Linked DNA regions of Thermoleptolyngbya sichuanensis A183. The protein of the gene in region 1 binds, or shares a complex with, the protein of each later gene. Links are inferred from orthologs where the notes say so. Each region holds a gene or a part of one and is shown in the gene's direction. Other genes may lie near its edges. The genes, in order: uvrA and mfd.

Region 1 (12,249 bases):
GGGGTCTTTAGAGCGATAGCTCAGCCCGACCCGAATTTCCTCATAGGTTGGCGAAATGCCCTGCTGCTGGATGAATCCCGTCACCCAATCCAGGCATCGCTGCTGCTTGACGGTCAGCGGCTTGGGGATAGACTGGCGGGTGGATTGCCTGACTGTAGACCGTTTGGCGGTGGGTGGCTTGGCCGTAGGCATGGCTGCAATAGTTTATTTATACTAGATGCTAACATCATAGTTCACTCGTTCTATACCGAATCAAAAACTTTTTATTTGCCTTAATTTGCCGTCCGCCGCTTCACAATTTCTATATCTCTAGGGCGATATCTCAGGACGATCGGGCGGGGTGCAATCATGGGCGTGCGGGCAGAATTTCGGGAGTATCGACGGGCATTTCGACGACCGCTCATGACTGCCCACGGAGTCTGGAGCGAGCGGCGGGGAATTTTGGTGAAGCTGACGGACGCAGCGGGGCGGACGGGGTACGGCGAGATTGCGCCCCTGCCCTGGTTTGGCAGCGAAACGCTGGAGGCGGCGATCGCCCTCTGCCAGTCGCTTCCCGAATTCCTGGATCTGGCGGATATCCGGGCGATCGCCCCCACGCTGCCAGCGGGCCAGTTTGGGCTGGAATCTGCCTGGGACTCGCTGATGCAGCATGACCCCAGAAAGTCTGACCTGCCCGACTGGGAGCCGCCCCACCTCAGCGCCCTGCTGCCTGCGGGGGAGGGGGCAATTTCTGCCTGGAAGCCGCTTTGGGATCGGGGACACCGCACCTTCAAGCAGAAAATCGGTGTGGGCGAGTTGGCAGCCGAACAGGCCGCATTTGCCGAACTGGTCGGGCAGCTTCCGCCCAGGGCAAGGCTGCGGCTGGATGCCAACGGCGGGCTGGATTGGGACACGGCCTGCCGCTGGTTGGAACAATGCGCGGTCCATCCCCAGGTAGAATTTTTGGAGCAGCCCCTCGCACCGTCCCAGTTTGACGCGATGCTGAAGCTGGCCGAGCGCTTTCCCACGTCCCTGGCGCTGGATGAGTCTGTTGCCACGCTGGCCCAGCTCCGCACCTGCTGGCAGCGGGGCTGGCGCGGGGTGGTGGTGATTAAAGCAGCGATCGCCGGGTTTCCCAGCCAGCTTCGCGCCTTTTGCCAGCAGCACCCAGTCGATATCGTCTGGTCGTCTGCGCTGGAAACTGCCGTGGCCCGCCGCTACATCCAGGCGCATCTGGTGCAACCAGAGAATTCGGGGAACCGACCCGATCGCGCTCTGGGGTATGGCGTGGCCCACTGGTTTTGCGACCCTGCGTTTGAGCAAGATTCCGCCGCCGCCCTATGGCAAACTCTGACTGCCTCCGCAATTGCCTAGCCGCCTGCCTGCATCGACCCTGGCTGGTTGGCATCGATCCTGCCGCCTTTGCCCAGCAGGTTCAGACCCGCCAGACGGCGATTCGCGAAGCGATCTCTATGGGAATCATCCCAGCGCTGCGGAGCCACATCGCCCACCCCCTAGCTCCCTGGGAAACGCGCCCCCCGGCGACGCTGCTGATTGCCGAACCCGACCCGCTGAACTTTCTGGCCAGCCTTTGTGCGGCAATTTTGTCGGAGTGCCTAGAGGGATGGGCGATCGCCCTCGGCAATCCCGCCTGGGGCGTGCAGGAATGGTATCAACTCCACCACCACCTGTCCCCTTTGGTCATTCTCACCCCCACCGCTCCCTATCCCGTGCTCCTTCTTGATCCGGTACAGGCTCCGGCTCTCCCTACTTCTGCGGGTGAGGGAAGAACGAAGAACGAAGAACAAAAAGGGAGGGCGGCAGAGCCTCCGGATCTCCTCATTCCTACAGGCGGCTCCTCTGGACAGCTTCGCTTTACTCACCATACGGGAGACACGCTTCTTGCCGCTGTCCGGGGCTTTCGCCAGTTTTTTCAGCCAGAACTCGCCAGCGGGCCGGTGAACTGCTGCTGTGTGCTACCGCTGTATCACGTCAGCGGGCTGATGCAGGCGTTGCGGAGCGCGGTGTCGGGTGGGCAACTGGCGCTGCATTCCTTCAAGGCGCTGGAAGCGGGAGACTTTCCGGCGATCGCCCCCGACCGTTTTTTCCTCTCCCTCGTCCCCACCCAGCTCCAGCGGCTGCTCGACTCGCCAGCGGGCGTAGACTGGCTGCGACGGGTTCACACGATCCTGCTGGGCGGTGCGCCGGCCTGGGACGACCTGCTCATCCAGGCACGACAGCAGGGCCTCCGCCTCGCCCCCACCTACGGCATGACCGAAACTGCCTCGCAAATTGCCACCCAGCGGCCAGCGGAATTTCTAGCGGGGGAACCGGGCTGCGGGCGGGTGCTGCCCCATGCGCTGGTGGACATTGTGGACGCAGCCGGAACGCCGCTGCCTGCGGGAGAAGTGGGGCGAATTCAAATTCGGGCGGCTTCGCTGGCGCGGGGCTATTGGGGAGCGCCAGATTTTGGCGGCCAGTTTGCGACCGATGATCTGGGCTGGCTGGATGGGGCAGGACGGCTGCACATTGCTGGCCGCAGCAGCGACAAGATTATCACGGGCGGCGAAAACGTGTTTCCCGCCGAGGTAGAGGCGGCGATTCGGGCGACGGGGCTGGTGCAGGATGTGGCGGTGGTGGGGGTGGGCGATCGCCACTGGGGGGAAGTGGTGACGGCGCTCTACGTTCCCGCCAATTCCCAGGTTTCTCCAACACGGCTGGAAGCTGCGCTGCAAGACAAGCTCAGCCGCTTCAAACAGCCCAAGCGCTGGATTGCCGCTGACGGGATTCCCCGCAGCGCCCAGGGCAAGCTGAACCGTCGCCAGCTTGCGGAATGGGTGCAAACCGCCCAGCCGCCAGTTGGCGATGGGGGCTGCCAAAAAGACCTGCCATTTCCTGAAACTGCGCGAAATGCGTAAGTCCTGTTAAAGTTTTGGATGACGACAATCGTGCCTCAGTCCACCGAGGCATATACCTTGAGACAGGGGAGGAACGTCCATGAGCGGACGGCTGCTGCTGGTCGATGATGAACCTGGATTGCGCCAGGCTGTGCAGGCGTATCTGGAAGACAGCGGCTTTGTTGTAGAAGTCGCCAGCAACGCCCGCGAAGGCTGGGAAAAGGTTCAGCAGCTGTTACCCGATCTGGTCATTTCCGACATCATGATGCCCCAGGTCGATGGCTATCAGTTTCTCAAGCAACTGCGGGAAGATCCCCGCTTCGAGACGCTGCCCGTGGTGTTTTTGACAGCACGGGGCATGACCTCCGACCGAATTCAGGGCTACAACGCGGGCTGCGATGCCTATTTGCCCAAGCCGTTTGACCCAGAAGAACTGGTGGCCATCGTATCCAGCCTGCTGGAGCGTCGATCGGCGATCGCCCGTGCGGGTGGCGACGACGAAAAGACCGACCTGGCCGACATCAAAGAGCAAATCGCCCAACTGCGGGCCATGCTGTCGCAAAAAGGAACCATCGCCCAAACTCCCGCCCCGATTCACCTCGACTTTACGCCCCGCGAGCAGAGCGTCCTGGAACTGGTTGCCGAAGGGCTGATGAACAAAGAAATTGCTCGTCGCCTCGATACCAGCGTCCGCAATGTGGAGAAATACGTCAGCCGATTGTTTAGCAAAACGGGCACCAATAGCCGCACGGAACTGGTGCGCTATGCCCTGGAGCATGGCTTGACGAAATGAGAGATGGGGAGCTTGGAGGAATTTACTGAGTTAAAGATTGCGAAATGTTGCTTTTCTTTAATTTAGCGACATCTTTCGTTTCACTCCTCAAGAGACTGTTATCTTCATTCTCTAATGATGTAATGGAGAAAACACCCATGCAGACTTCTAAGCACCTGGGCCAATCCCTTGGATTTATGTTGCTTTTGGCAATCGCCTGTGCAGGCATGGTAGGACTGATGACATCCCAGGTCGGCGCTATGCCCTAGCGTGGATGCCCGTGTTTCCTGAGAAGGAGTGTTTCTATTTGTAACCTAGTGCGCGTGACGCTAGTTCCGGATTTATTCCTGGATGGCAGTAGGCTCACGGATCTCTGGCGGGTTGGCGTAGTCGGCCATGCACCTGCAATGCACTCGCAATGCACTTGCAATGTACTTGCAATGTACTTGCAATTTACGTACCAGCAATGTGCGTACTCGCAATGTACTGAGCAAAACGAGAATGCATTCCCAAGCATGGCGATCGCCCCGCCCAGAGGTCTTTTTTTGCCATTTTCTCGAACCGCTCGAACAGAATCGGCCCAACCCGCCCTACAGCCGCTGCAACAGGTCTAGCCCGTGGGTGTCGGTGCCGCAGGTATGCAGCAGACCCAGGCGATCGCCCAGTTGCCTCACTTCTTCGGTCTGGCGGGGGCTGGGCTGCCACGGCGAGGGGTTGTTGTAGGCATAGTAGGTTTCGATGCCGTCAATCCCCAGGTCGGCGGCAGCGGGGATCAACTCGTGGGGCGATCGCTTATATCGTGCCGGGTGGGCCAGCACCGCCAGCCCGCCTGCCCGGTGAACCGCAGCAATGACCCGCCCGGCCTGTCGAGCGTCGCCGTCTACCGACTGCCCCTGCTGATAGACGTGCAAGTTTGGATGCGCCGGGTCAAAGGCATAGCAGAGGATATGCACCTCGTCCGCCAGCAGTTCCGCCGTAACCTCCATGCCCGCCCACAACCGGGGCAGAGGCCTAGACGCAGGATTCTCCGCCTCGTCTACCCACGCTGACTGGAGACTGCTCAGCCACCGCTGCGCTCGAACATAGCCGCCCGTGGAATGGTGATCCGTAATCGCTAGGCCGGAGAGTCCAATGGCGATCGCCTGCTCCATGAGCTGCTCCGGCTGGAGTTTGCCATCCGAGCAAACCGTGTGCATATGAAAGTTGTAAAACCGGGGACAGCTTTCGGCTGTAATCGTTTGAAACACCTGCCGCAGCGATGCAGCATCCTGTGCCCCTGAGGACTGAGCATTCACCCCTTGGGTGAGACTAACCGCCATAGTCTGCGCTTCATGATGTTTTACATCCGCAATTCTAGGGTTTCTGCAAACTTATTGCCAACCAAGAAGCGCTTGGAATGGGGGCAAACCGTTTTGTATCGCGCTATTTGCTCCCTACCTGTTCAATCTTACGGTGGCCCTTAATCCAGCGGATGCCTTGGGGATGGTTGCGTTGGCGAGCTTATGTACTAATACGGGCGATCGCGCTAGGATGGACAAGCGTTGCAAATCGTTCTCAGCAGATTCTCTGAATCGCTCCGGTGAATCAGCCGTGCGCCCGTCCAGGAGCGGTAGAATATTAAGAATGGTTTCGCCTGTGGTTTCGCCTGCCAGCCCCAGCCCCTATGCCTCAACGTGCCGACACTGCCAAGCGCCGGAAAAAAGTCGATTCTTTGGGCGAGTCTGCGAATGGGCACGCTCCGAATCCTCAAGACCTGTCTGAATCGGGCAAACTGACGGCAATTCGAGAAGGGATCGCTTCGGAAATCGCCCAACCCGGCTCGGCTGCTAATCCCCAAAACACAATCCGGATTCGCGGCGCTCGTCAGCATAATCTGAAGAACGTGGATTTGGACTTGCCGCGCGATCGCCTGATTGTGTTTACGGGCGTGTCGGGGTCGGGCAAGTCGTCGCTCGCCTTTGACACGATCTTTGCCGAGGGGCAGCGCCGCTACGTAGAGTCCCTCAGCGCCTACGCCCGTCAGTTTCTCGGCCAGGTAGACAAGCCCGATGTAGACGCGATCGAGGGCCTCAGCCCCGCCATCTCCATTGACCAGAAATCCACCTCCCACAACCCGCGCTCCACGGTGGGAACCGTCACGGAAATTTACGACTATCTGCGGCTGCTCTATGGGCGGGCGGGAGAGCCGCATTGCCCCCAGTGCGATCGCTCCATCGCGCCGCAAACCATCGACCAGATGGTGGATCAAGTGATGACCCTGCCTGACCGCACCAAGTTTCAGATTCTCGCGCCCGTGGTGCGCGGCAAAAAGGGGACGCACAAGAAACTGCTGTCGGGGCTGGCGGCGGAGGGCTTTGTGCGAGTGCGCGTCGATGGCGAAGTGCGCGAACTGAGCGACAACATCGAACTCGACAAAAACCAGTTCCACAACATTGAAATCGTCGTCGATCGCCTGATTAAAAAGAACAACATTCAGGAACGCTTGGTGGACTCGCTTTCGACCTGCCTGAAACGGTCAGAGGGCATCGCCATCATCGACGCGACGCTGCCGGACGTGGATGACGTCGTGCAGTTTCCGACCAAGCCTGACCTGCAACTGCCCGTGCTGCCGGGGATGGCGGCGGAACCAGCGGGGCGCTATGGCGTGGATTTGGAACAAAACGCGCCCAAAAACCAGCTAGAACTGCTGTTTTCCGAAAACTTTGCTTGCCCGGAACACGGCGCGGTCATGGAGGAACTGTCGCCCCGCCTGTTTTCCTTCAACTCGCCCTACGGAGCCTGTCCCCATTGCCACGGGCTGGGGTCGCTGCGGACTTTCTCGGCGGAACTGGTCGTTCCTGACCCAAGCCTGCCTGTGTATGCGGCGATCGCCCCCTGGTCAGAGCGCGACAACACCTACTACTTCTCGCTGCTCTACAGCGTCGGACAGGCGTTTGGCTTTGAAATCCAGACCCCCTGGGAAAAGCTGACCCCCGACCAGCAGCACGTCATCCTGCACGGCAGCGACGAGAAGATCTACATCGAGTCGGACTCGCGCTATCGAGACACCAAGGGCTATTACCGCAAGTATGAGGGCGTGCTACCCATGCTCGATCGCCAGTATCGAGAGTCCACATCGGAGCAGTTCAAGCAAAAGCTGGAGCAATACCTGATCGACCAGCCCTGCGAAGTGTGTGGGGGCGATCGCCTCAAGCCAGAAGCCCTAGCCGTCCGCCTGGGGCAATATCGCCTGAAAGATCTGGCCAGCGTCTCGATTCGCGAATGCCTCAACCGGGTTAACCAGATGCAGCTAACGCCCCGGCAGGCACAGATCGGCGACCTGGCGCTGAAGGAGATCCGGGCGCGGCTGCAATTTTTGCTGGATGTAGGGCTGGACTATCTGACGCTGGATCGCACGGCAATGACCCTTTCCGGCGGCGAGGCCCAGCGCATCCGCCTGGCCACACAAATCGGCTCTGGCCTGACAGGCGTGCTGTACGTCCTGGACGAACCCAGCATTGGGCTACACCAGCGCGATAACGATCGCCTCTTGCACACGCTCAACCGCCTGCGAGACCTGGGCAATACGCTAATCGTGGTGGAGCATGACGAAGACACCATCCGCGCCGCCGATTACCTAGTGGACATTGGGCCCGGCGCAGGCGTTCATGGCGGCAACATCGTGGCCCACGGCTCGCTGCAAAACCTGCTGGAGGCAGAGGACTCGCTGACGGGTGCGTACCTGTCTGGGCGGCGCGTCATTCAAACGCCTGCGGAACGCCGCAAGGGCAATAGCCGCAGCCTCAAAATCCGCAATGCCCGCCGCAATAACCTGAAAAATCTGGATGTCGATATTCCGCTCGGAAAATTCGTCTGCGTTACGGGTGTCTCTGGCTCTGGCAAATCAACGCTGATTAACGAACTGCTCTATCCCGCGCTGCAACATCACTTTGGGCGTAAAGTCCCCCAGCCCAAGGAAATGGCGGAAATGCAGGGACTTGCCGCCCTCGACAAGGCGATTGTCATTGACCAATCGCCCATTGGCCGCACGCCCCGCTCCAACCCTGCCACCTACACGGGTGTATTTGACGTAATCCGCGACCTGTTTGCCGAAACGATTGAGGCCAAGGCGCGGGGCTATAAGGCGGGACAGTTTTCCTTCAACGTCAAGGGCGGGCGCTGCGAGGCCTGCGGCGGGCAGGGCGTAAACGTGATCGAAATGAACTTCCTGCCGGATGTGTACGTGCAGTGTGAGGTGTGTAAGGGGGCCCGCTATAACCGGGAGACCCTGCAAGTGAAATACAAGGGCAAGTCGATTTCCGACGTGCTGAACATGACGGCAGAGGAGGCGCTGGAATACTTCGAGAATATTCCCAAAGCGTCGGCGAAGCTGCAAACGATGGTGGACGTGGGGCTGGGCTATGTGCGGCTGGGGCAGACCGCGCCGACGCTCTCTGGCGGTGAGGCGCAGCGGCTGAAGCTGGCGACGGAACTCTCGCGCCGCGCCACGGGCAAGACGCTGTACCTGATCGACGAACCGACGACCGGACTTTCGTTCTACGACGTGCATAAGCTGCTGGACGTGCTGCAACGCCTGACGGACATGGGCAATACGGTGCTGGTCATCGAACACAATCTGGATGTGATCCGTTGCTGCGACTGGGTGATTGACCTGGGCCCCGAAGGGGGCGATCGCGGCGGGCAGATCATCGCCGTGGGCACACCGGAGCAAGTTGCTGAAGTCCCTGAATCCTATACCGGGCAATATCTCAAGAAAGTGCTGGCTCAGCATCCCCCCGCGAAGTGAGCGCTCCGGCGAGAATCTGGTGTGATTGCCTGGTTGCTTACTTTTCAGATTGCTTACTTTTTAGATTGCTTACTTTTCGGTTGCTTACTTTTCGGTTGCAATAATATGCAGATCAATGTGCTGATGATGGATGTGCTTCATCAGCTTTTGGGTAAAGGAGCCTTTGAGCAGGCGTTTCCAGGTGGGCTGCTGGCTTTCGCCGATGACGATTTGGGTGATGTGGTATTCGGCGGCAATCTGGGCGATCGCCTGCGGAACGTTTTGTTTATCGATTCGCAAAAACGTTCCGTCAAACTCGCGACACAGGTTCTCGCAGGTTTCGATCAGAAATTCGCACTGCCCTCGATCTTCGCGCTGCGCCTTCTGCTGCTGTGCAATCGAGTCCCGCCTCTGCCCCGCCTCTGCCCTCGACGGCTGGGTTGACTCAGCGCGAACTGGAGATTCTCTCGCTAATGTCTAAGGGAAAGAATAATCAGGAAATTGCGGGTACGCTTTACATCACACCAGGAACCGTGCGCGTCCATGTTCACTCGATCTTGCAAAAGCTAGAAGTGCGCGATCGCACTCAAGCCGTATTAGCCGCGATTCAACAACACCTGGTCTAATGCAAAATCGCGGGTACAAGGTTAGTTCTGTTACTCCACGGTTCTGTTACTCTGCGGCTCTGTTACTCTACGAATTTCAGCACCTTGACCTGCGGTTCTGGAAGTTCGGCATACTGCGTCGCCTTTTGCTCAAGTTTGGAAAGCTGCCCCAGGGCGAGGCTACAGGGCATTCCATATTTGGCCTGGACGCGATCGCTGGCAATGTGCAGCGCGGTGCGCGATCGCTCCAAAAAGTCTGCCAAAGGATAAACCTGATCTGGGGTAAAGTAGTCCTTAATGACCAGGGACGGCGAATAGCAAAGCTCCTGGGAGCCGTCTGGCCACTCAATCTGAAAACGAAGCTCTGGCATTGGTGAAGGGTCAGGGGTGAGAAGGGGGAAATTTGGAGACTGGGCTGAAGCGGCCGGTCGAGCGATCGAGCTAGGCATTCAGCGTCTCTCCTATCGTACTCGTACCGCATTCATCTGCTTTTATCTGTATCGCGGAGTTCAGGACACAGATAAAGTACCCGCCTCGAAACACTTCAGCTTCCCCGAATCCACTCTGTTACGCCGCCGGGTTTGTCGATGAGCGTGATGCCCTGGGCTTTTAGCTCGTCTCGAATGCGATCGCCCTCAGCCCAGTTTTTCGCCTGTTTTGCCGCCGCCCGCTGCTGCACCCGCGCTTCGATTTCTGCATCGCTGAGTCCATCGGGTTCCGGTGCTGCGTCTGGCGAAACGGTCAGCCCCAGCACCTCTGCCAGCGCCACCAGCGTTTGCCACTGGGCTTTCAGTGCGGCGGGTTCTGCCAGGGTTTTGCCGTCGTGGGTGAGGCGGTTGCCCTCTTTTTGCAACTCTTTGGCCAGTTCAAACAGCACCGCCAGCGCCACGGGCGTATTCAGGTCGTCGTCCATCGCCGCCTGAAACCGTTGCACTGCCTCACTTTCAGCAGAAATTTTCATCGTTGCTGGGTCGCCAGAGTCCGCCCCAATCTCAGCCGCAAAGCCCAGCGCTGCGCCGTGTCGATAGCCAAACCGCAGACCCTCCGTCAGCGTGTCCCAGGCGTTTTGGGCAGAGGCGATCGCCTCTTCGGTAAAGTCAATCGGCTTGCGATACTGCGCTTGCAGCACAAACAGCCGCAGCACCATCGGGTCAAAGCCGCTCTCTAGCATCTGGCGAATCGTGGTGAAGTTGCCCAGCGATTTGGACATTTTTTCGCCACTGATATTCACAAAGCCGTTGTGCAGCCAGAAGCGCGACAGGGGCTTGGCCAGCGCCGCCTCCGACTGGGCGATCTCGTTTTCATGGTGCGGAAAGATTAGGTCTTGCCCGCCCGTGTGGATGTCGATGCTGTCGCCCAGTTCCTCGCGCACCATCACCGAGCATTCGATATGCCAGCCGGGTCGTCCCTTGCCCCAGGGCGAATCCCACTCCGGCTCACCGGGCTTTGCCGCCTTCCACAGGGCAAAATCTAGAGGATGGTGCTTTTTCGCCGCTTCCTCATCGACGCGGCCGCTGGCCCCGGCTTCCATCTGGTCGAGCCTGCGCCCCGACAGTTTGCCGTAGCTGGGAAATTTTTCGACAGCGTAGTATACGTCGCCGCCGGATTCGTAGGCATAGCCGCGATCGATTAGCGACTGGATGAACTCGACGATCTGCGGCACAACTTCGGTGGCCTTGGGATATACGTCGGCGCGGCGGATGTTCAGCCGATCCATGTCGTCCAGGTATGCTTGGATATAGGTTTCGGTGATGACGTTCCAGGGCACGTTTTCCTGGTGCGATCGCCGAATGATTTTGTCGTCAATATCGGTGAAATTTTGCACGTATTTCACCGCGTAGCCGCGCCACAGCAGATAGCGCCGCAGCGTGTCCCAGGCGATATAGTTCCGCGCATGGCCCACATGCGAATAGTCGTATACCGTCACGCCGCAGGCATACATCCTGACCACGCCGGGTTCCAGCGGCTCAAACGGCTCGACTCGTCGCGTCAGGGTGTTATACAAACGGAGAGACATGGAAGGCTTTATCGCAGGACATATAAACCATCAAATTGTATTGCAGATAGAGCCGCGCTTGAGCCAAACGCTGAGAACCTGCTACGGTGCAATTGGTGTGGATTCAATTGGTGTGGATTTTGGATTGCTAGTTGGTGCGGGGCTTTTAGCAGTTCGTTCTTAGTGCCATTTAGATAGCGTCGCTTGGAAGAATCGATCCGAGGCGTGTATCGAGGAATTGTATTGAGTTTTCAGCTAGAACTTATGAACCAGATGTCTATGAGCCAAATCTTTCTGGCGATCGCCTCTATTCTCGGCGGGCTGTCTGTGGCTGCTGGAGCCTTCGGGTCCCACGCGCTGCGGCCCAAACTGAGCGATCGTATGTTGGAAATTTTTGAAACGGGCACGCGCTATCAGATGTATCACGCGCTAGCGCTGCTCCTGGTGGGGCTATTGCTGCTGCGGGCTGAGGCGGGGCTAGGCTGGCTGAACGCGGCGGGATGGGCATTTGTTGCAGGGACGCTGATCTTTTCTGGCAGCCTCTACGCCCTCAGCCTTAGCGGTGTGAAAGTGCTGGGAGCCGTTGCGCCAATTGGGGGCACTGCGCTGATGGTGGGCTGGGGCTGCTTGGCGATCGCCGCCCTTAGCTTAAAGTAAAACCTGCGCTGCAAAGCTCAGACAAGCTCAGGGGTGAACCGCAGAAATCGCGCCCTGGAAGCGTCGGGCTGCGTCGGTCATTCCTGCATAGTTCACAATTGGTTCTTCCACAATCAGTTCGCTGGGAAACACAAACTCGGCGGTTTCGTAATACTGTTCTGTCCACTCGGCTCGTTGGGACATCTGATCCATGTAGCCGACGAAATGACCCACCAGGAAATACACCGCGACCAGCGCCGCTGCCGCCATCGAAACCAAAAAGCCCGCCAGCATCAGCGAAAACTCTTTACGGTCAAGCGCCTCCTGCATGAGGTGCAGTGCCCATGCCACCAGCGCTACGACGATGAACAGGATAAAAATCATTCTTATAGGAATGTAACGTTTTGTAATATTTCACATTGTAACAGTTCCTCAGAAAAGTGTCTCTTAAGGTAACCTAGAGATTTTGGGAAGAGGGAAGAACGAAGAGGGAAGAGGGAAGAGGGAAGAACGAAGAGGGAAGAACGAAGAGGGAAGAGGTTCGTTTTTCGTTTTTCGTTTTTCGTTCTTCCCATCACCCCCTAACCGTCACCTGCTGT
Region 2 (10,484 bases), 2.8 Mb from region 1 along the record:
AGGCTGGAAGTCCCTCTCCTGCTCTGGGAGAGAGCTTGAAGCCTTCGGCATACCAGAAAAGGGGGAGGGGAATCAGCAACGTCGCACATTGCGTTTAGAAATTAAGGCAAGCTTGCAAGCGCTTGCAGGCTTAGTTTTGCCAGTCAGGTTTCGCCAGCCAGGTTTCGCCAGTCAGGTTTCGCCAGTCAGGTTTCGCCAGCCAAATTCGCAAGCGCATCTCGCAAACTTATAGACGAAGGTAGCACCTCGGCCAGGGTGAAATTGTAGGATCAGCAGATTTTCTCGCGAGCGGCCAGGGGGCCGGCGACGGATTTGACCCGGCATCTGGAACCGATTTCCTACATCTTGGGCCCTGACCCATCTCTCCGGAGGCGGTTTCCCAAATCCTGAATCTCTGGCAGCGCTTTACAATGGTCAACAGTCTTTGCTCAATCCGTTGCTCAATCACCGTCTTCCGAAATCCCAACTGCTATGGTGTTTTCGTCAATTTGTCGCGTCATGGGGCGATCGCCCCTCACGGCCGAACTGCTCACCAAGCTGAACCAGCAGCGCCGCCTCATTCTCAACGGCATCGCCCGCCTGCCCAAGGGACTGGTCGCCTCTACCCTGGCCCAAGTGGCCCAGCGCCCGCTGCTGGTGATTGCCGCCACGCTGGAGGAAGCCGGCCGCTGGACGGCCCAACTAGAGGCGATGGGCTGGAACACGGTGCATTTCTACCCCACGTCGGAAGCGTCGCCCTACGAACCCTTTGACCCCGAATCGGAGATGACCTGGGGGCAGTTGCAGGTGTTGGCAGATTTGGCGCGGGTCGAGTCGTCGCCCCATCTGTCTCAGCTTGCGATTGTGTCCACCGAGCGATCGCTCCAGCCGCACCTGCCGCCTGTGGAGACGTTTCGCCAGTTTTGCATCACGCTGACCCAGGGCTTGGAAATTGACCTGAAATCCCTCAGTCGCCAACTGGCGCTGCTGGGCTACGAAAAAGTAGCGATGGTGGAAACGGAGGGGCAGTGGAGCCAGCGGGGAGACATTATCGACGTGTTTCCGGTGGCGGCGGAGTTGCCCGTGCGCCTGGAGCTATTTGGCGATGAGCTAGAGAAGATCCGCGAGTTTGACCCCGCCAGCCAGCGATCGCTCGACAATGTGCCCCAGTTGGTGCTGACGGCAACGGATTTTGCGCCGATGGTGTTGTTAGGGTTGGGGGCCAGCGGTCAGGGCGATTTGGCAGAAAGTTTGGAGCTTCTCAAGCCGTACCTATCCCCGGAAGAAGCAGAGCGGCTGGCGGAAAGCAGGCGGCTGGAAGGGGCGCGGCGGTTTCTGGGGCTGGCGTTTGAGCGGCCCGCGTCGCTGCTGGATTATTTACCAGAGAATACCCTGGTCGCCATTGATGAGGTGGAGCAGTGTCAGGCGCATGGCGATCGCTGGTTTGACCATGCAGAAGACCACTGGCGCGAGATATGCGGGGGGCAGGGGACCGTGGGCGACGGCTTGGCCGCGCAATCTCCCCCGGCTCCAACCCTCCCCAAGACCCACCGACCGTTTACGGAGTCCCTTGCGGCGTGCGATCGCTTTCTGTGTCTACACCTTTCCGAACTGGCGGAGGAGGGCAGCGGGCTGAACCTGGCGAGCCGCCCGGTTCCCGCCGTGCCGCACCAGTTTGGGCGCTTGGCAGAGACGATTCGCCAGGAGCGCGATCGCCAGTTTGGGATCTGGCTGATTTCGGCGCAGCCGTCGCGGTCGGTGGCGCTGTTGCAAGAACACGACTGTCCGGCGCAGTTCATCCCCAACCCCCACGACTATCCGGCCATCGATCGGCTCCAGGCGAACCGCGTGCCGACAGCGGTGAAGTATTCCGGTCTGGCAGAGCTAGAGGGCTTCATTCTGCCAACGTTCCGCATCGTCGTCATCACCGACCGCGAGTTCTTTGGGCAGCACACCCTGGCCACGCCCAGCTACGTCCGCAAGCGTCGCCGCGCCGCCTCCAAACAAGTTGACCCGAACAAACTGCAACCGGGTGATTACGTCGTCCACAAAAACCACGGCATTGGCCAGTTCATCAAGCTGGAAAGCCTGACGCTGGACAACGAAACCCGCGAATATCTGGTGCTGAAATATGCCGACGGGCTGCTGCGGGTGGCGGCGGATCAGGTGAATGCGCTGTCGCGGTTTCGCGGCGTGGGCGAGGGCAAACCCGAACTCAGCAAGATGACGGGCAAAGCCTGGGAACGCACCAAGCAAAAGGTTCGCAAGGCGATTAAGAAAGTTGCCTTTGACCTGTTGCAACTCTACGCCCAGCGGGCCCAGCAGCAGGGCCACGCCTACCCGCCGGATACGCCCTGGCAGGAGGAAATGGAAGACTCGTTCCCCTACCAGCCCACGACCGACCAGCTCAAGGCGATTCAGGACGTGAAGCGGGATATGGAGGGCGATCGCCCGATGGATCGGCTGGTCTGCGGCGACGTGGGCTTCGGCAAAACGGAAGTCGCCATCCGCGCTGTGTTCAAGGCGATCACCGCTGGGAAACAGGTCGCCCTGCTCGCGCCGACGACGATCCTGACGCAGCAGCATTACCACACCCTGAAGGAGCGCTTTGCCCCATACCCGATTCAGGTCGGTCTGCTGAACCGTTTTCGCACCAATGCCGAAAAGCAGGACATCCTGAAGCGCCTCGCCTCTGGGGAACTGGATGTGGTGGTGGGGACGCACCAGCTTTTGGGTAAGGGCGTGCAGTTCAAAGACTTGGGGCTACTGGTGGTAGACGAAGAGCAGCGCTTTGGCGTGAACCAAAAGGAAAAAATCAAAACCCTGAAAACCCAGGTAGACGTGCTGACCCTCAGCGCTACGCCGATTCCCCGGACGCTTTACATGGCGCTGTCGGGCGTGCGCGAAATGAGCTTGATTACCACGCCGCCGCCCTCCCGCCGCCCCATCAAGACCCACCTGTCGCCCTACGATCCGGAGATGGTGCGGACGGCAATTCGGCAGGAACTCGATCGCGGTGGGCAGGTGTTTTACGTGGTGCCACGGGTGGAGGGCATTGAGGAAACCGCCGCCAAGCTCCGAGAGATGGTGCCGGGGGTGCGGATGGCGATCGCCCACGGGCAGATGCAGGAAGGCGAACTGGAAGCCACCATGCTCACCTTCAACAACGGCGAGGCAGATATCCTTGTCTGCACCACCATTATCGAATCGGGGCTGGACATCCCCCGTGTGAATACAATTCTGATCGAAGACGCGCAGAAGTTCGGTCTGTCCCAGCTTTACCAACTCCGGGGACGGGTCGGCCGCGCGGGCATCCAGGCCCATGCGTGGCTATTTTACCCAAAACAAAGCCAGCTCACGGAAACCGCCCGTCAGCGGCTGCGCGCCATTCAGGAATTTACCCAGCTTGGCTCTGGCTATCAGTTGGCCATGCGCGATATGGAGATTCGCGGCGTGGGTAATTTGCTAGGCGCGGAGCAGTCGGGGCAGATGGACGCAATCGGCTTTGACCTGTACATGGAAATGCTGGAGGAAGCCATCAAGGAAATTCGCGGGCAGGAAATTCCCCAGGTGGACGACACCCAGATCGACCTACGCCTCACTGCCTTCATCCCCACCGACTATATCCCCGACCTGGATCAAAAGATGAGCGCCTATCGCGCCGTCGCCGCTGCCCAGACCAAGCAGGAATTGACCGAGATTGCGGTGGATTGGAGCGATCGCTATGGCCCCATTCCCCCCGCCGCGCTGCAACTGTTCCGCGTGGTGGAACTAAAGCAGATTGCCAAGAAACTAGGCTTCTCGCGCATCAAGCCCGACGGCAATCAGCATGTCGTGCTAGAAACGCCAATGGAAGAACCCGCCTGGAACCTGCTGAAGGACAAGCTGCCCAGCCACCTGCAACCCCGCTTTGTCTACACCTCCGGCAAAGTCACCGTCCGTGGCCTAGGGGCCCTCAGCGCCGACCTCCAGCTAGAGAACCTGATCGACTGGCTGAGCCGGATGCAGGGGGCCTTGTTGGAGCCGAGCTTGGTTTAGCAAGAAGTCACCGCTGGTGGTGCTGCGATCCAAAAGTCCTGTTGAAATGACAGTCGCGCTTCGTATCAAATCCATGCTGCTTGGATGAGTTGCATCGCCGACACAGCACTTGCAGGTTGCTCAGGTCGTTTACCCCACCTTGCGCCAGCGGAATGATGTGATCAATCGTCAGTTTTGCCTGGTGTGGCCCCGCGCCGCAGTGGTTGCATTGCTGGCTCAAGGGGGTGGTCAACAAAGTTATCTGCCGCTGTAGAACTTCACCGTTGGGGAGAGTGATTTTTGGAGGGATTGTGGAACGCTAGAGAGAGTTCTTGGGAGTAACGCTTAAAAAGGGCTGAGGGGCAATCGCCCTCACCTACGTCATCACACCGGCCCGCGCAAGATGCCTACTCGCGCAACAATTTTGCATAATCTACGTCTCAACGATCAATATATTTGGATTGATCCAGGCTCAATTTTTTGATCTTGAGGAATCCCGAAGCTTCAGGCAAGCCTGTTGTTATCTGTTACGCCTAACTCCTGAACTCCTCTGCACGTCAACATTCCACACTCTGGCAAAGCATCATGATTGACTTTCTCCTTCACCAATTTGGCAATCTGCGCCGCCGCTGGCTCTATGGGTTGATGGCAGGCGTGATGGCAACTGGGCTAATTGTGCTTAGCCCTTCGCCGTCTCATTCGCAAACCGTGCCGCGCTGGCTGGAACTGCTGATTCGCGGGGCGCAAATTGTTCAAATCTCCAATATGTCGGAGCGGCAAGAGTTGGAGCTAGGTCGGCAGATCAACCAGCAATTGTTGACGCGGCAGTTTCGGCTTTATCAGAATTCGACGGTTTCTGAATACGTTAACCGCGTGGGACAGGGACTCGTGCCCCACAGCGATCGCCCCCAGATTCCCTATACCTTCCAGGTGGTCGAGAGCAACCAGATCAATGCCTTTGCCACAATGGGCGGCTATGTCTACGTCACCACTGCGCTGCTGCAAGCAATGGACAATGAGGCTGAGCTAGCGGGCGTATTGGGGCATGAGATTGGGCACATTGCCTCGCGCCACTCGGTTGAGCAGTTGCGCGATCGGGCGATCGCCGCTGGGGCCGCCCGCGCCGCCGGACTGGATCGCAACACGGCCGTTGCCCTAGGTGTGGAACTCGCCATCAACCGACCCAACAGCCGCCGTGACGAATACGAAGCAGACGAGCGCGGCCTTAGCAATATAATCCGCGCTGGCTATGCCCCGATTGGCCTGGTTAGCTTTATGGAAAAACTCCAGCAGCGGGGCGGCTCGGTGCCCACTTTCCTGAGTACCCACCCCAATTCTGGGGAACGCGCTGCCCGCCTGCGACAGATGGTAGATGCAACCATCCTGTCCCAAGGTAGAGGGCTAGACACTGCCGACTATCGCAACCAGATTCGTTCGCTTGTGCGCTAAATGCTCTCTCTCAGCAGGAATGTGAAATGAGACGCTGGATTGCCGGGGTTGGCGTGGGCGTGGTGTGCGGCATCGCAGGCGCAATGGGCGTTGAGGCCGGTTTGGGGCACGCGCTGCCGCCGCCGGAGGACGTGCCAGAGGAGGTGCTGCGGACGCAGATTGTGCTGGAGGGGCGATCGCCCGTCACGGGAGAACCGCTTACTGCCAGCGAACGCGCCACCCAGCAGACCAGTCGCCAGACGGCGATTGAGGAACAACCCCGCGATCTGCCGCCCGAAATCCGGCAAACAGTGATGCTGCTGAAGCTGCGGCGGCTACTGCGCCCGGTGCTGCCGTTTATTTTCTAAACTCAGCAATCGTCGAGCCGTTCAAAGCGAGTAGCGATCGCCCGCACCAGGATTCAGGTACGGCCGGTCAAGCCACAGCCCTGCCTGCTGAAACTGACGGGCGATCGCCGCTAGCCGGGCGGTGGGGTCGGCGCTGTCTAGCAGCCCATCGGCAACCAACTGAGCGCGGTGCAGCCCAAACTCGATCGCCTCGTTGCAGGCTTCCTCCATCGGTTCCTCCATCGGTTCCTCCGCTAGCCCCACTCCTGGCGCGAGGGCCTTGGTAAACAGAGGCACGGCCCGCTGGAGGTGCGATCGCACAACCGGATAAGCCTGCCGCAGCATCGGAGCCGCCGCAGCCCAATCGACCTGGCACAGCCGCAAGATGGCTGCGTCGCGTCGCCCATAGTCGGCTGGGTCGTGCAGCAGGCCGAGGGAAAAGGGCAGTTTTGCCTGATTTAGCGCGGGAATCAGGACGCGCATGAGAGCGATCGCCCCCGCAGCCGACAGGTTGAAATAGACCTGCACCGCTGGCGCATCGGGCGAAATCGGGCCGCGATCGCCCAAAACAGTATAGAAACTCGCGTCCATGCGATGGGGTGGCATCCACACCGCAACCATGTCGCCCACTGCCGGATGTCTTTGGGAGGGAGATAAATGGCGATCGCGCTCCAGCCGCAAAATCAACCCATTGCGCTGAACCAAGGCCGTCGTTTCGTCGATCTGCGTGACGATCCAGCCTGCGTCAAAATAGCCCTGTCCTGTGTTTGCTGCGCTAAGCTGCTCAAAAAATTCCACATCCACCCCAGCCTGCACCGAGTTTCGCAGATCCGTTGCCGCAGGTTGGTCGGTCAGATGTCGGCCGCAGAAATAGAGGTCGTAGATCACGTTGCGAAGCTGGAGCCGCAGATAGGAGCGCTGCACCTCTGGCGGCAACTGGTCAAAGGGGCGATCGTCTTCTACTAGCACCGCCGCCGGACAGCGATCGTGATAAATCCGTCCCTCTGGGCTGATGTGGAGATGTCGCAGCAAATCGTCTAGCCCCGCTCTGGGCGGCAGCTTAAGCGTCGGGGTCGCGTTTGGAACTGTCGCGGGGGAACCTGCTAGTTCGCTAGAGCCGGATGTCGCCGCAAGGTCGGATTGGCTATCTGGCTGGTTGCCCAATTCTGCGTCAGATGCTTCCCTGTCTATCCAGTCCAGAAGCGGCCCGCCAAAAATTGACCGAATCGCCGCTTCTGGCCGATTGAGCAGCGAATTCGCCACCTGCATCGTGCAAATGCCCACATTGCCCAGCGGCTCGAAATGTAGCGCCTTGACCCGCAGCGTGCGAACCAGGCTATAGCCTGCAAACTGCATCGCCCGCTGCCAAAAGACTGGCGATCGCCCCATTTCGGGAAACGCCGCTCCATAGCCGCGCACGAGCAATCGCAGCGACGGCTGGAGAGCCTCCAGCGGGACGGCCACCAGCCGCAGCGCCTCGGTCAAATCCAGCCCCGACACGACCAAACTCTGTAGCCATAGCCGCAGATAGCAAGCAATCAGAAAGCCCATATCCAGCGCTGGGTCGCCCCATTCTGCCTTTTCCCAGTCGATCAGGCGCAGCGGTTGCGGGGCAGCATTCCAAGGCTGATTGGTCGCGGATGATTTTTTAGCCGATTCTGCTGATCCTGCTAATTCTTTTAATTCTTTAGAGGAGGCTCGAATCAACTGCGGCCAGTTGCGATGCAATAGCACATTGCCAAACTTGAAATCTTGATGCGTGAGGCAGCAGGGGTCGTAAATCTCGCTTAAATGGGCGATCGCCCTCCGCAGATCCTCAGCCTGAAAATACAGCTCAAAAAACCGCTGCCCATCTTCGCTGATCCGCCCCAAATCTTCTGGAGTCAGCCACTCCAGACCGTCTTCAAAATTGGGAACAATCGTGGCAATTTCGTCCTCTGCCATTGCCGCCGTTTGGGTTTGCTGGAGGGCAGCCCGATGAAGTGCCTCCTCGTCGGGATGAAGCTGGTGATAAATCGGCCAATAGTCCAGCGTAGTGCGGTGAAATTGCGCGGCTAGATGCCCTAACTGGTGGGCGATCGCCGCTGGAAATACCTGCTGTTCAGCATAGAAAGTTTCCAGATCGAGATAGTCCTGAAGATAGTTCATCACCAGGATGTGATGGACTGGATCAAACAGCAAAATGCCCGCCGTTAGGGGAATCAAACTACTCAGTTCAGAATGTGCTTGAAATAGAGATTGCACCTGCCCTTCAATCAGCAAATCTCCAGCGGCATTGCCCTGGGCATCCAGTGGTTCCTGTTTCACCAGCAGCAGGCGATCGCCCGTCAGTCGCACCAGCAAATTAAAGTTTTTGGAAGATTTGGCTTCAATAGAAAGAACGGATTCCGATGGGCGATCGCACAGCTTTTGCCTCACTAGATAATCAAAAACGTTCTGATGATCTAATCTAAACGTCATTTCTGTATGCATTTCGGAGTTTATATTAATCAGCATCCCCAAGGCTGACGAGTTCAGGTAAACGGTTTTCTGCCATAGCTTACTTTTCTAAGAAACTTAGCCAGAGCCACTCAGGACTCTGGCTATGGCTCTGACTCGGTAAAAGTTAAAGAGCTAACCTCTGTCGAAAGAGGCATTTTAAGTCATGAATTGGTCATGAGTTAAAATCCTATCCCCTAATCAACAGCGGATTAGTCGAAGATATCGGGCACTGGACTGTTAGTGGAGGACAAACCTCGCAAAGCCCTTGTAGACAAACCTTCGCAGTCTGTAGTCAAAATCGGCTGAGGTCTTTGCATAGTCAGCACTTCAAGTGCTACATCATCCTTTTATGAACCAGTGCCAGCGACAAAGCGCCGTAGCGAAATCAGGTCAAAATTAGGTCGTGGAAAGATTGCGGCGACGCACTACTCGGCGAGTCGTCCGACGGCGCACAACCCGTCGAGTATTACGGCGCGGAGGGGTGGAATTTCGGCGTCGCCCACCCGTGATCAGCAGTTCGTTTTCTTCGGTTAGCACTTGCGCCAAGCCTTCAATACCCAGGAACAGATCGATACCCGCAGGCTGATGTTGTGAAAGTTCCTTATTAGTCATTGCACGATCCTCATTACTAACTATCGACTCATGTTTAGAAATACTTGCACCTGCAAGAACGCTTGCATTTTTCAGTATTTCCTCCATGTGTCTTCAGCTTATCGAGGTGGATAGTAGGGAGCAACCTTTATTAGAGTTTTCTAATGCTTTTCTTAGGAAGCACTAAAGCATTGTTTTGCAATGAGATTCACGACAAGAATACCTGTATCTAAAGGTGCAGAATATTGCCGAAAAGTCGCTCTCAGGATACATCCCAAGATATGAGTTCTGAAAAATTTCTAGAATTTTAGAAATTACTAGTCTGATTCAGGAACTTTTTGAAAGGAGTAAACGTCACCTGCTTTTTGAAAATCAGTTTTGGATTTTGGGAACTTTTGCGTTCGGGCTTTCGTCTGCTGTCTGCGGCGCGATCGCCCCCATAAAAAGTGCAGGCCTTAGCGCAAGCAGCGCACTCTGAATGCCGCAGAAGCGCATCACAATTGACCCCAAAGATACCCAAAAGATGAGGAGCGCCATCCAATCCAAATCTAAAATGATGAACCGAGATTATATTGGACTGAAATTTTGGGCATCTGTGGATTACGGCGTGTTACGGCTGAAAGCGATAACCGATGCCGCGTACGGTTTCGATGTACCCGTTCCCCATCTTTTTTCGCAGATAGCCGACGTAGACATTGACAATATTGGAGCCGGGGTCATAGTCGTAGCCCCAGACGTGTTTGAGTAAATGCTCGTGGCTGAGTACCCGCCCTGGATTTCGCAGGAACGTTTCTGCTAGGGCAAATTCTCGGGCCGATAGCTCAATCTGGCGATCGCCCACGCAAAGCTGATGCGCTTGCAAATCTAGCTCGATGTTGCCCACTTGCAGCCGCATTTCGGCACCCTGGGTCGTGCGGGTGTGGCGCAGGCGCAGGCGGGCGCGGGCCAGCAATTCCTCAAACCGAAAGGGCTTGGTGACGTAATCATCTGCGCCGCTCTCTAGCCCGGCAACAGTGTCGTATACGCTGTCGCTGGCGGTGAGGATGATAATGGGCAGTTGTTCGCCTTGCCCGCGCAGTTCCTCCAGCACCGTCCAGCCGTCTTTTTTGGGCAGCCCCAGATCCAAAATCAGCAGGTCAAACTCCTGGCTGGTAATCATGTCGCAGGCAGTTTGTCCATCGGGGGCGATCGCCGTTGCAAAGCCATTGGCCCGAAATCCCTTTTCTAGAAAAGCAGCAATGCGCGGCTCATCTTCTGCAATCAACACGCGGGTCATGGTCTTCGTTTCTGGATGGACTGATTTTGGAGTCGGCGTTTCTAAACAGACGTATGATTTTCGTGCTTAAGCGTCTTGCTGCCCTCACCCTAGCCCTCTCCCAAAGAAGAGGGAACAAGAGTCCTAGCTCGTTCTCCTGTTCTCAAGATACAAGGGGTTGGGGGATGAGGGCAGATTGAAAGTTGCACATTCCGTCGGATTCGTTATCCAAAATCACCAATCCACAATTCAAAATTGCCAGGGCGATCGCCCCAGCGTCATCGAGTGGCTGACGGGGAGCTGCATCAGCCACATCGGGACGCGGGCTTGATACCGAAAAACGATATCCTTGCCTAAAAAATAATATCACTTTTGGATATCGAGTC

The links.
Region 2: the proteins of uvrA (region 1) and mfd are in contact, whole or in part, in a crystal structure (PDB 4DFC), measured with the Escherichia coli proteins. The link is inferred for Thermoleptolyngbya sichuanensis A183 from one-to-one orthologs.

The regions. Positions count from the first base shown.
Region 1 is NZ_CP053661.1:1,687,559-1,699,807, reverse strand. Bases 4,962-8,634 are described here. They hold uvrA (excinuclease ABC subunit UvrA), read left to right. Parts: upstream 4,962-5,311; coding sequence 5,312-8,434; downstream 8,435-8,634. Other genes in these bases: HPC62_RS07160 (universal stress protein), read right to left, coding at 8,519-8,634; HPC62_RS07170 (PHP domain-containing protein), read right to left, coding at 4,962-4,967. Outside these bases: transcriptional repressor LexA, read right to left, coding at 1-192; HPC62_RS07185 (o-succinylbenzoate synthase), read left to right, coding at 349-1,353; HPC62_RS07180 (AMP-binding protein), read left to right, coding at 1,320-2,897; HPC62_RS07175 (response regulator transcription factor), read left to right, coding at 2,977-3,669; more of HPC62_RS07170, read right to left, coding at 4,239-4,961; more of HPC62_RS07160, read right to left, coding at 8,635-8,812; HPC62_RS07150 (MSMEG_0570 family nitrogen starvation response protein), read right to left, coding at 9,102-9,389; cysS (cysteine--tRNA ligase), read right to left, coding at 9,563-11,035; HPC62_RS07135 (DUF423 domain-containing protein), read left to right, coding at 11,294-11,671; HPC62_RS24285 (hypothetical protein), read right to left, coding at 11,699-12,034; imidazole glycerol phosphate synthase subunit HisF, read right to left, coding at 12,225-12,249. UniProt on the Escherichia coli protein: The UvrABC repair system catalyzes the recognition and processing of DNA lesions. UvrA is an ATPase and a DNA-binding protein. A damage recognition complex composed of 2 UvrA and 2 UvrB subunits scans DNA for abnormalities.
Region 2 is NZ_CP053661.1:4,498,937-4,509,420, forward strand. Bases 100-4,217 are described here. They hold mfd (transcription-repair coupling factor), read left to right. Parts: upstream 100-471; coding sequence 472-4,017; downstream 4,018-4,217. Other genes in these bases: HPC62_RS18640 (HNH endonuclease), read right to left, coding at 4,025-4,217. Also shown: more of HPC62_RS18640, read right to left, coding at 4,218-4,252; HPC62_RS18645 (M48 family metallopeptidase), read left to right, coding at 4,582-5,445; HPC62_RS18650 (hypothetical protein), read left to right, coding at 5,472-5,792; HPC62_RS18655 (T3SS effector HopA1 family protein), read right to left, coding at 5,814-8,231; HPC62_RS18660 (hypothetical protein), read right to left, coding at 8,649-8,864; HPC62_RS18665 (response regulator transcription factor), read right to left, coding at 9,454-10,119. UniProt on the Escherichia coli protein: Couples transcription and DNA repair by recognizing RNA polymerase (RNAP) stalled at DNA lesions. Mediates ATP-dependent release of RNAP and its truncated transcript from the DNA, and recruitment of nucleotide excision repair machinery to the damaged site.